One region of the Vogesella lacus genome, then DNA from elsewhere that is predicted to be linked to it. Evidence: riboswitches for the same ligand, from Rfam matches in the RefSeq annotation. Region 1 holds a riboswitch; the other holds the start of a gene.
The links. A riboswitch is a leader RNA that binds a small molecule or an ion and turns the genes downstream of it on or off. The one in region 1 is predicted to bind glycine.
Positions count from the first base shown of each region.

Region 1 (4,422 bases):
AGCCGTTGCTGTACGCTCGGCCAGCTTGCGCACTTCATCCGCCACCACGGCAAAACCACGCCCCTGCTCGCCGGCCCGTGCCGCTTCGATAGCTGCATTCAGCGCCAGCATATTAGTCTGATCCGCGATATCACGGATCACGGCCACGATGCCTTTGATTTGCTCGGACTGGCCCGACAGGCTGGACATCACATCCTGCAATGAACCCACCGCAGTAACGATGGACTCGACTTCGCGGGCAACTTCAGCCATCGCCTTGTGAGAGTCAAAAGCATTGTCACGAGAGCGGGACACCAGCTGCTCAGTCTCACCGACATGATCTGCAATGTGGTTAATGCTGACTGTAATCTCCTCGATCGTTGCCGCCGTTGCCGACAATTCGGATGACTGCACGCGTGAATCCTGGGCAATCTTGTCCGCAACACGATTAAGACCCACCGCATCCATCGCCAAGGCATCAGATTCGCCACGTACCGTCAGGAACATCTCACGCAACTTGGCCACAAACTGGTTGAACGACTCGGCAATCTGGCCGACCTCGTCACGATTACCCACCGGAATGGTCTTGGTCAGATCACCCTGACCACTGGCAACCTCCAGCATGGCCTTGCGCAAGGAACCCAGCCCCGAAAGCATTTTGGCAACACCGGCATAAGTCAGTACCGACGCAATCGACAAGCCAACAATCGCCAGAATGATCAACACTGTCAGCAACTCGCGCACCGGCGACATGGCCTCGGCTTTTGGCACCACGATACCAAGCAGCCAGCCTGTTTTTGGCACAGACATCAGCGAAACCATATTCACTTCGCCACCCAGGTCGATATCCTGAATGCTGCCATCTTTGGCCAGCGAACCAAGGTCGATGCCAGGCACTACTTCGCCGATTTTCTTCAGTACCGAGTCCTTCTGCGGGTGGGCAATCACCTCACCCTCAGCCGTTACCAAGAAGGCATAGCCACCGCCCGGCAATTTGGAAGAGACGATCTCGTCAACCACCCGCGCCAGCGTAACGTCACCGCCAGCAACTGCCGTCAACGTACCGCCCGACTTTTGCGACTCGGCAAAAGTGATGATCGGGCGCTTGGTTGCGGCATCAAGATAAGGAGGCGAAGTGGTCGGGCCATCAACGGCTGCTGCGGCCTTGTACCAAGGCCGGCCAGTCGGATCGTAGCCAGCTGGCAATGCAGGCGATTTGGCATCCATGGTCATGGTCTTGTCTGGCTGGCCAACATAAGCCGAATCAAAACCACCGGCATGTTGAGCCTGATCCAGAATCGGCTGCAAATCACCCTTGCCGAAACGGCCAAGAATCGAGCTGACAATCTGCTGGCGGCTTTGTACCCATTCGGTCACAAAGCTGGCCTTGTTGTCAGCGGCGAGATTGATCTCGCGGGAGATCTCCTCTTCGAGCGCTTGGCTCATCTTGAAATACACGATGCCACAGAATACTGCTGTTGATGCAGTCATCACCAACAACACGAACATCATCAATCGGGTTCGGATTGTCATGCGCGCTCCCCTTGCTTGCGTTTTTATTTATTGAATGGCCTATTATTCATATAAGCCTTGAGACACGAACTTGCCAAAATATAGTCAACTCAGTCAGTTGACACCAAACCACACGATGACAAAAGACAAACGAGTCAACCAGCAAGTACGTCCCGAACTCGCGCATTTCAGCCTATTCGATGTTATATATCAAGCCTAACTGAGCATTTCATTAAATCCCCGCATCAAAACTACCTCTCAAATTTTAGCCAGCAATGCCAAACAGCAATATTTCTGACAATCGTATATGCCAATCACTTTCCTTGCCGGCATTTGACTTGGACATCAACTTTCTCTAGATTTGCCTGAGCCGCAGGAATGTCAAACATTCCACGGGATACACAGGAGAGACTGTCCGGAACGACTGCGACAGCGCCGAAGGGGAATCGCCCCAGAAACTCTCAGGCAAAAGAACTGTGTGAACCAGGCACTCTGGAGAGCAGGTCTGCAAAGCAGCACCTCGCCGAAGGCAGCACGGCTACCGCAATCTGGTAGCCAGAATCTCTCAGGCAAAGGGACAGAGGGGGCAACGTCGGGTGATACCGGACGGGGCTCCTTTTTTCATTCCAGCCCTACCCCTACACACTCGCCACTACCAGCCGATCACAAGACCCGTTGTCTTGCGGCACATAACAGGAGTTGCGCGATGTTTCACAGAGAGATGGAAATTGCCGGATTTGATGATGCGCTATGGGCGGCCATGCAGGCCGAAACACTGCGTCAGGAACAACACATCGAGCTGATTGCCTCGGAAAACTATGCCAGCCCGCGCGTCATGCAGGCACAGGGCAGTCAACTAACCAATAAATACGCCGAAGGCTACCCGGGCAAGCGCTATTACGGCGGCTGCGAACATGTTGATGTGGTTGAGCAACTGGCTATCGACCGTGCAAAGCAGCTATTTGGCGCTGATTACGCCAATGTGCAGCCACACTCCGGCAGTCAGGCCAACGCAGCGGTATACATGTCGCTGCTGCAACCGGGCGACACCATTCTTGGCATGAGCCTGGCCCATGGCGGTCATCTCACCCACGGTGCCAAAGTCAATTTCTCCGGCAAAATCTACAATGCCATCCAGTACGGCATTGACAGCCAGAGCGGCGAAATCGATTACGACGAGGTGGCAAGGTTGGCCGCAGAGCACCGCCCCGAGATGATTGTTGCCGGCTTCTCCGCCTATTCGCTGATCGTAGACTGGGCACGCATGCGCGAAATTGCCGACAGCATCGGGGCATGGTTATTCGTGGACATGGCCCATGTCGCCGGACTGGTTGCCGCCGGCCTTTATCCCAACCCGCTGCCACACGCCCATGTGGTCACCACCACCACCCACAAGACCCTGCGCGGCCCACGCGGCGGCCTGATCCTTGCGGCCAACCCGCCGGAAGAGCTGGTCAAAAAGCTGCAATCACTGGTTTTCCCCGGCATTCAGGGCGGCCCACTGATGCATGTCATCGCTGCCAAGGCGGTTGCCTTCCTTGAGGCACAGCAACCCGAGTTCATTACTTACCAGCAGCAAGTGCTTGCCAATGCACGCTCAATGGTCAGCACCTTCCAGCACCGCGGCTACAAGATTGTCTCGGGCAAAACCGATGATCACCTGTTCTTGCTGGATCTCATCGACAAAGGCATTACCGGCAAAGCGGCAGATGCCGCACTGGGTGCGGCCAACATCACGGTCAACAAGAATGCCGTGCCCAACGACCCGCAAAGTCCGTTTGTCACCAGTGGCATCCGCATCGGCACACCAGCCATCACCAGCCGCGGCTTCAAAGAAGCAGAAGCCACCCTGATTGCCAATCTGGTTTGCGACATTCTGGATGATATTGACAACACCGAGGTTGCCAATCGGGTAAAACGCCAGGTTCTGGCGCTTTGCGCTGACTTCCCCGTCTATCGTTAAGTACAATCCGGCGGCTGCGGCCAACGTAGCCGCCACACACACCCGTCAAACCTGGGTTGGCCGCAAGGCCACCCGAGCAAAAATAAGAGAAGCAGCATGGCAATTAGTGTTTTTGACCTGTTTAAAATCGGTATCGGCCCATCCAGCTCGCACACCGTCGGCCCGATGCGCGCAGCCCGCCAATTTATCGCACGGCTCGACAAGGATGGCCTGCTTGGCATTACCTGTCGGGTGAAGTCAGAGATGTTCGGCTCGCTCGGTGCCACCGGCAAAGGCCACGGCACCGATACCGCCGTGCTGCTTGGCCTGCAGGGTGAGCTGCCGGATCTGGTCGACACTGATCAGGTCGACACCATGCTGCATGCCATTCGCGAAGCCCGCTCGATCAACCTGCTGGGCAAGCACACCATCAATTTCAACGAGTCAGAAGACCTGATTCTCTACAAGCGCAAGGCGCTGCCCTACCACCCCAACGGTATGATATTCGAGGCATTTGATGCTTCGGGCAACAGCCTCTCCAAGCGTGCCTATTACTCAGTAGGCGGCGGCTTTGTTGTGGATGAAGCGGCCATCGATGCCGGCTTCACCCCGCCAGGTGTCACCGAGCTGCGTCATCCATTCAAAAGTGGTGCCGAACTGCTGGCACTGTGTCAGCGCCATGGCAAGTCCATCAGCCAGATCATGCTGGAAAACGAACTGGCCTGGCGCACAGAAGATGAAATCCGCAGTGGCCTGCTGCAAATCTGGCAGGTCATGCAAGCTTGCGTGAAGCGCGGCTGCGAGCGCGAAGGCATCCTGCCAGGCGGCATGAAAGTCAAACGTCGCGCATCTGACATGTATCGCAAGCTGCTGGCCTCACCAGAAGCTGCGCTGCGTGACCCACTGACTGTACTCGACTGGGTCAACCTGTATGCACTCGCAGTCAATGAAGAAAATGCTGCCGGCGGCCGCGTAGTGACCGCACCGAC
Region 1 covers NZ_CEETQT010000010.1:58,429-62,850, forward strand. The annotation lists gene ACZ9W6_RS13565 (methyl-accepting chemotaxis protein) at 1-1,512, opposite strand, end outside; glycine riboswitch at 1,884-1,978, shown strand; glycine riboswitch at 1,980-2,076, shown strand; gene glyA (serine hydroxymethyltransferase) at 2,198-3,454, shown strand; gene ACZ9W6_RS13575 (L-serine ammonia-lyase) at 3,551-4,422, shown strand, end outside.

Region 2 (4,422 bases), on a different contig from region 1:
CGCCGAGATACCACTCGTGCAGTGCCTGCGGTGACAGGCCGGCCAGCAGGGCGAAGTTGCCGATCACCATCAGTCGCTGGATGTGGTGGGCGTAAGCGTCTCGCAGCGACTGGCCGATGGCTTGCGACAGACAGCGCATGCCGGTTTGGCCATGCCAGAACCAGGCCGGCAGTGGCAGCTGATGATCAAAGCGGTTGCGCGTGGCGTAGCCGGGCATTTCGGCCCAGTAAATGCCGCGCACGTATTCGCGCCAGCCGATGATCTGCCGCACAAAGCCCTCGGTGGCGGCCAGCGGTGCGTGGCCGTCTTGCCAGGCGCGGATGGCCGCGGCGACGACTTCTTGCGGCGACAGCATCTTGGTATTCAGCGCAAACGACAGCAGGGCATGAAACAGTAGCGGTGCCTCACTGTGCATTGCGTCCTGGTAATCACCGAAATGCGGCAGGCGATGGGCAATGAAGTCATCCAGCATTGCCAGCGCTTCGGCGCGATTCAGCGGCCAACGTAGTGTCTCGGCTGCGGGCTCGCCAAAGCTGGCAATGCCGGCCAGCTGCAGCATCTGCCACAGCACGCGGTGATCGTGCTGCGGTCGGGTATCAGGCGGCGGCAAAGGTTGGCCGCGCCACGGTTTGCGGTTGTCGGCGTCAAAATTCCATTGCCCGCCCAGCGGCTGGCCGCTGTCATCCAGCAGCAGGCGGTGGCGCTTGCGCATGTAGCGGTAAAACACTTCCATCCGCCACTGCTTCTTGCCGGCAAACAGCTTCGCGGCCTCTTCGCGACGGGTGTAAAAGTGCTCGCTGCCTACTGCCTCGCAGGGGATGGACTGACGGGCTGCCCAGGTACGCAACTGCTGATCCAGCCGCCACTCGTCTGGCAGTTGCCAGCAAAAACGGCTGGCAGCGTAGTGCTGCAGCAGCGCATCGAGATTGTCGGTGAGGCTGCCGCGATTGCTCGTGTCGTCCAGCCGCACATAGCGCACGCGATGGCCGGCAGCCTTCAGCTGGCGCGCAAAATCGCGCATCGCCGCCAGAATGGCCAGCAGCTTTTGTGCATGGTGAAGCACATAGCCGGCTTCTTGCCGCAACTCCAGCATCACATACACCACGTCGTCGCGGCAGTCGGCAAACCAGCTGTGCTGCGGGTTGAGCTGGTCGCCAAGGATCAGGCGCAGCTCGGTCATGATCTGCCTGCCGGCAAGGGTTGGCTGGCGCACGCGGTGTCTGCGGACAGGCTGCGCATGTCTGGTTTGGGGCGTGTCATTAGTACGTGTACGTATCGGGTGCTTGTCGTTGATGTTGCAGTCAACGTGAAATCGCTATTTGTACAATACAAATTATGTACAATATTTAGGTGGGTACGCAAGAAACCCTCGCGGCCAACTGTCTGCAGGAGAGGGGGTTTACCGGATGAAAATGCGCAAGAAGGCTGATTTGCCAGCAAAAATCTGTGCAAGATGCGGCCGGCCGTTCAGCTGGCGCAAGAAGTGGCAGGCGGTGTGGGATGAGGTGAAATACTGTTCAGACCGCTGCCGGCAACGCTAGCGGCAGGCGCTTCTGTCCGTCAGCTTGAGGGTGGAAAATGGTATCGGGTCACAGCTAAAAATGCTGCTGTGGTGCGGGATTTCGCCGGATTTCAGTGCTTCGAGCGGGTGTTGCTGGCAAGGTGTCTGTCATTATTTTCCATAAGCCAGACGGTGACTGATGGCGGATTTTCATGACATTCATTGTGTCATATGGCAAGTGACTGATCTGGCGGCCAAAACCTGCTTGCCAAGGTGGCTATCGCCAACGATAATGCGCGCATTCCGCAGGAGAGAGTGATTGCCCGCTTGGGTGGTCGCCGCCGAAGGCGCAAGTGCACCCGCAATCGCTCAGGCAAAAGGACTGCATGAATCGGGCTTTGGCCCGCAGAATCTGGAGAGCGGCGCACAGGATGCGCCCACCGAAGGGGCTAACGGCGCAATGCCGGAAAATCTCAGGTGCAGGGACAGAGGGGTGTGAGAAAACAGAGGATACTCACGCTCGCAACAAGGACCTGTCATGACAGCCCTGCAACACACCCCGTTCTACGACGCACACATCGCTTCCGGCGCCAAGATGGTTGACTTCGCCGGTTGGGAAATGCCCATCCATTACGGCTCGCAGCTGAAAGAGCACGAAATCGTGCGTACCGATGCCGGCATGTTCGATGTTTCGCACATGACTGTTGTCGACATCACCGGCAGCGACGCTAAAGCCTGGTTGCAGAAACTGATCGCTAACGATGTGGCCAAGCTGGGCTTCGAAGGCAAGGCACTGTACTCCGGCATGCTGAACGAGCAGGGCGGCGTGGTGGATGACCTCATCGTTTACCTGACCGCGACCGGCTACCGCATGGTAGTGAACGCCGGCACGACCGAAAAAGATCTGGCGTGGATGGACAAGCAGTCCGCCGGCTTTGACGTGAAGCTGCAAGTGCGCCGCGATCTGGCGATGCTGGCCGTTCAAGGACCGCAGGCTATCGACAAGGTATGTCTGGTCAAGCCGGAGCTGGCCGAAGGCATCCGCGCACTGAAAGTATTCCAGGGCCTGCCGCAAGGCGAGTGGTTCTACGCCCGCACCGGCTACACCGGTGAGGACGGTCTGGAAATCATGGTTCCGGCTGCCGAAGCCATTACCTTCTTCAACCAGCTGAAAGAAGTTGGCGTATCGCCTATCGGCCTGGGCGCGCGTGACACCCTGCGTCTGGAAGCCGGCATGAACCTGTACGGCCACGATATGGACGAAACCGTCTCCCCGCTGGAAGCCGGCATGGGCTGGACCCTGGCCTTTACCGAAGGCCGCGATTTTATTGGCCGCGCCGCGCTGGAAGCGCAAAAGGCTGCTGGTGTCGCCATGAAGCAGGTTGGCCTGGTGCTGGAAGGCCGTGGCGTACTGCGCGAAGGCCAGAAAGTCGTGGTGGATGGCCAGGAAGGCATCATCACCAGTGGCACCTTCTCCCCGACCCTCAAGCATTCCATCGCCATCGCCCGTGTACCGGCCTCGACCGGCGCAGTGGCCCACGTTGATCTGCGTGGCACGCTGACCGAAGTGCGTGTGGTGAAAATGCCGTTCGTGCGTAACGGCAAAAAGGTTTTTGAATAAGTCTGGTGTATAACGCAGGGCGAGAGACGACAGCCCTGCCGAATCCTTACCCAATCTGGAGAGTAAACATGAGCAACATTCCTGCAGAACTGAAATACGTATCCAGCCACGAGTGGCTGCGTCTGGAAGCCGATGGCTCCGTTACCGTTGGTATTACCGAACACGCACAAGAGCTGCTGGGCGACATCGTATTCGTCGAGCTGCCAGGTGTTGGCGCTGCGCTGGCTGCCGATGAGCAGGCTGGTGTGGTCGAGTCCGTGAAGGCTGCTTCCGACGTATACGCGCCTATCGCTGGTGAAATCCTCGAAGTGAACGCCGAACTGGAAGGTCAGCCTGACCTGGCCAACAGCGATCCGTACGGCGCTGGCTGGTTCTTCAAGATCAAGCCGGCCAATGCCGCTGATCTGGATGCCCTGATGGACGCGGCTGCTTACGCGGCCGAAATCGGCGCCTGATGAAATGACCCTGCCGTGGCAACGCGGCAGGGTTTTGTTTTTGTGTTGCCCAAACACAGGAAAGACCCGTCTGGCCAGACTTGCGGCCAACCTTGGCCACAGCCGTTTTTCCTGTGTTTCTGTAACTGACTGTATCCATTCGGAATCGAAGACATGTCGCTCTCGCAACTCTTCAATCATCAAGAATTCATCGCCCGCCATATCGGCCCGTGCGAATCCGAAAAAGCCGAAATGCTGGCCTATATTGGCGCCAAATCGGTAGAAGATCTGGTGGCACAAACCGTGCCGGCCGGTATCCGTTTCAACCGTGCGCTGGATCTGCCAGCCGCACAGCGTGAAGTCGACGCGCTGGCTGACCTGAAAGCCGTCGCCGGCAAGAACGTGGTCAACAAGTCCTTCATCGGTCTGGGCTACTACCCGGTGATTACCCCGGGCGTGATCCTGCGCAATGTGCTGGAAAACCCGGGCTGGTACACCGCCTACACCCCGTATCAGGCTGAAATCGCTCAGGGTCGTCTGGAAGCACTGCTGAACTACCAGCAGATGATCATCGACCTGACCGGTCTGGAAATGGCCAACGCCTCCTTGCTGGACGAAGCCACTGCCGCCGCTGAAGCGATGGCCATGGCGCGTCGTGCCTTCAAGGGCAAGTCCGAGCAGTTCTTTGTTGACAGCCGCGTACTGCCACAGACCCTCGACGTACTGAAAACCCGCGCCGAATACTTCGGTTTCGAGCTGGTACTGGGGCATCCGGAAGAAGCCGGCAATGGCGACTACTTCGGTGCCTTGTTCCAGTATCCGGGCGAAGCCGGCGACCTGCTGGACCAGACCCCGTACATCGCCGC
Region 2 covers NZ_CEETQT010000001.1:470,011-474,432, reverse strand. The annotation lists gene ACZ9W6_RS02165 (cryptochrome/photolyase family protein) at 1-1,180, opposite strand, end outside; gene ACZ9W6_RS02160 (DUF2256 domain-containing protein) at 1,407-1,541, shown strand; glycine riboswitch at 1,798-1,896, shown strand; glycine riboswitch at 1,904-2,000, shown strand; gene gcvT (glycine cleavage system aminomethyltransferase GcvT) at 2,040-3,122, shown strand; gene gcvH (glycine cleavage system protein GcvH) at 3,191-3,577, shown strand; gene gcvP (aminomethyl-transferring glycine dehydrogenase) at 3,731-4,422, shown strand, end outside.
Region 2: it holds a riboswitch for glycine, as region 1 does, so the genes downstream of both, gcvT (glycine cleavage system aminomethyltransferase GcvT) here and glyA (serine hydroxymethyltransferase) in region 1, are expected to answer to the same signal.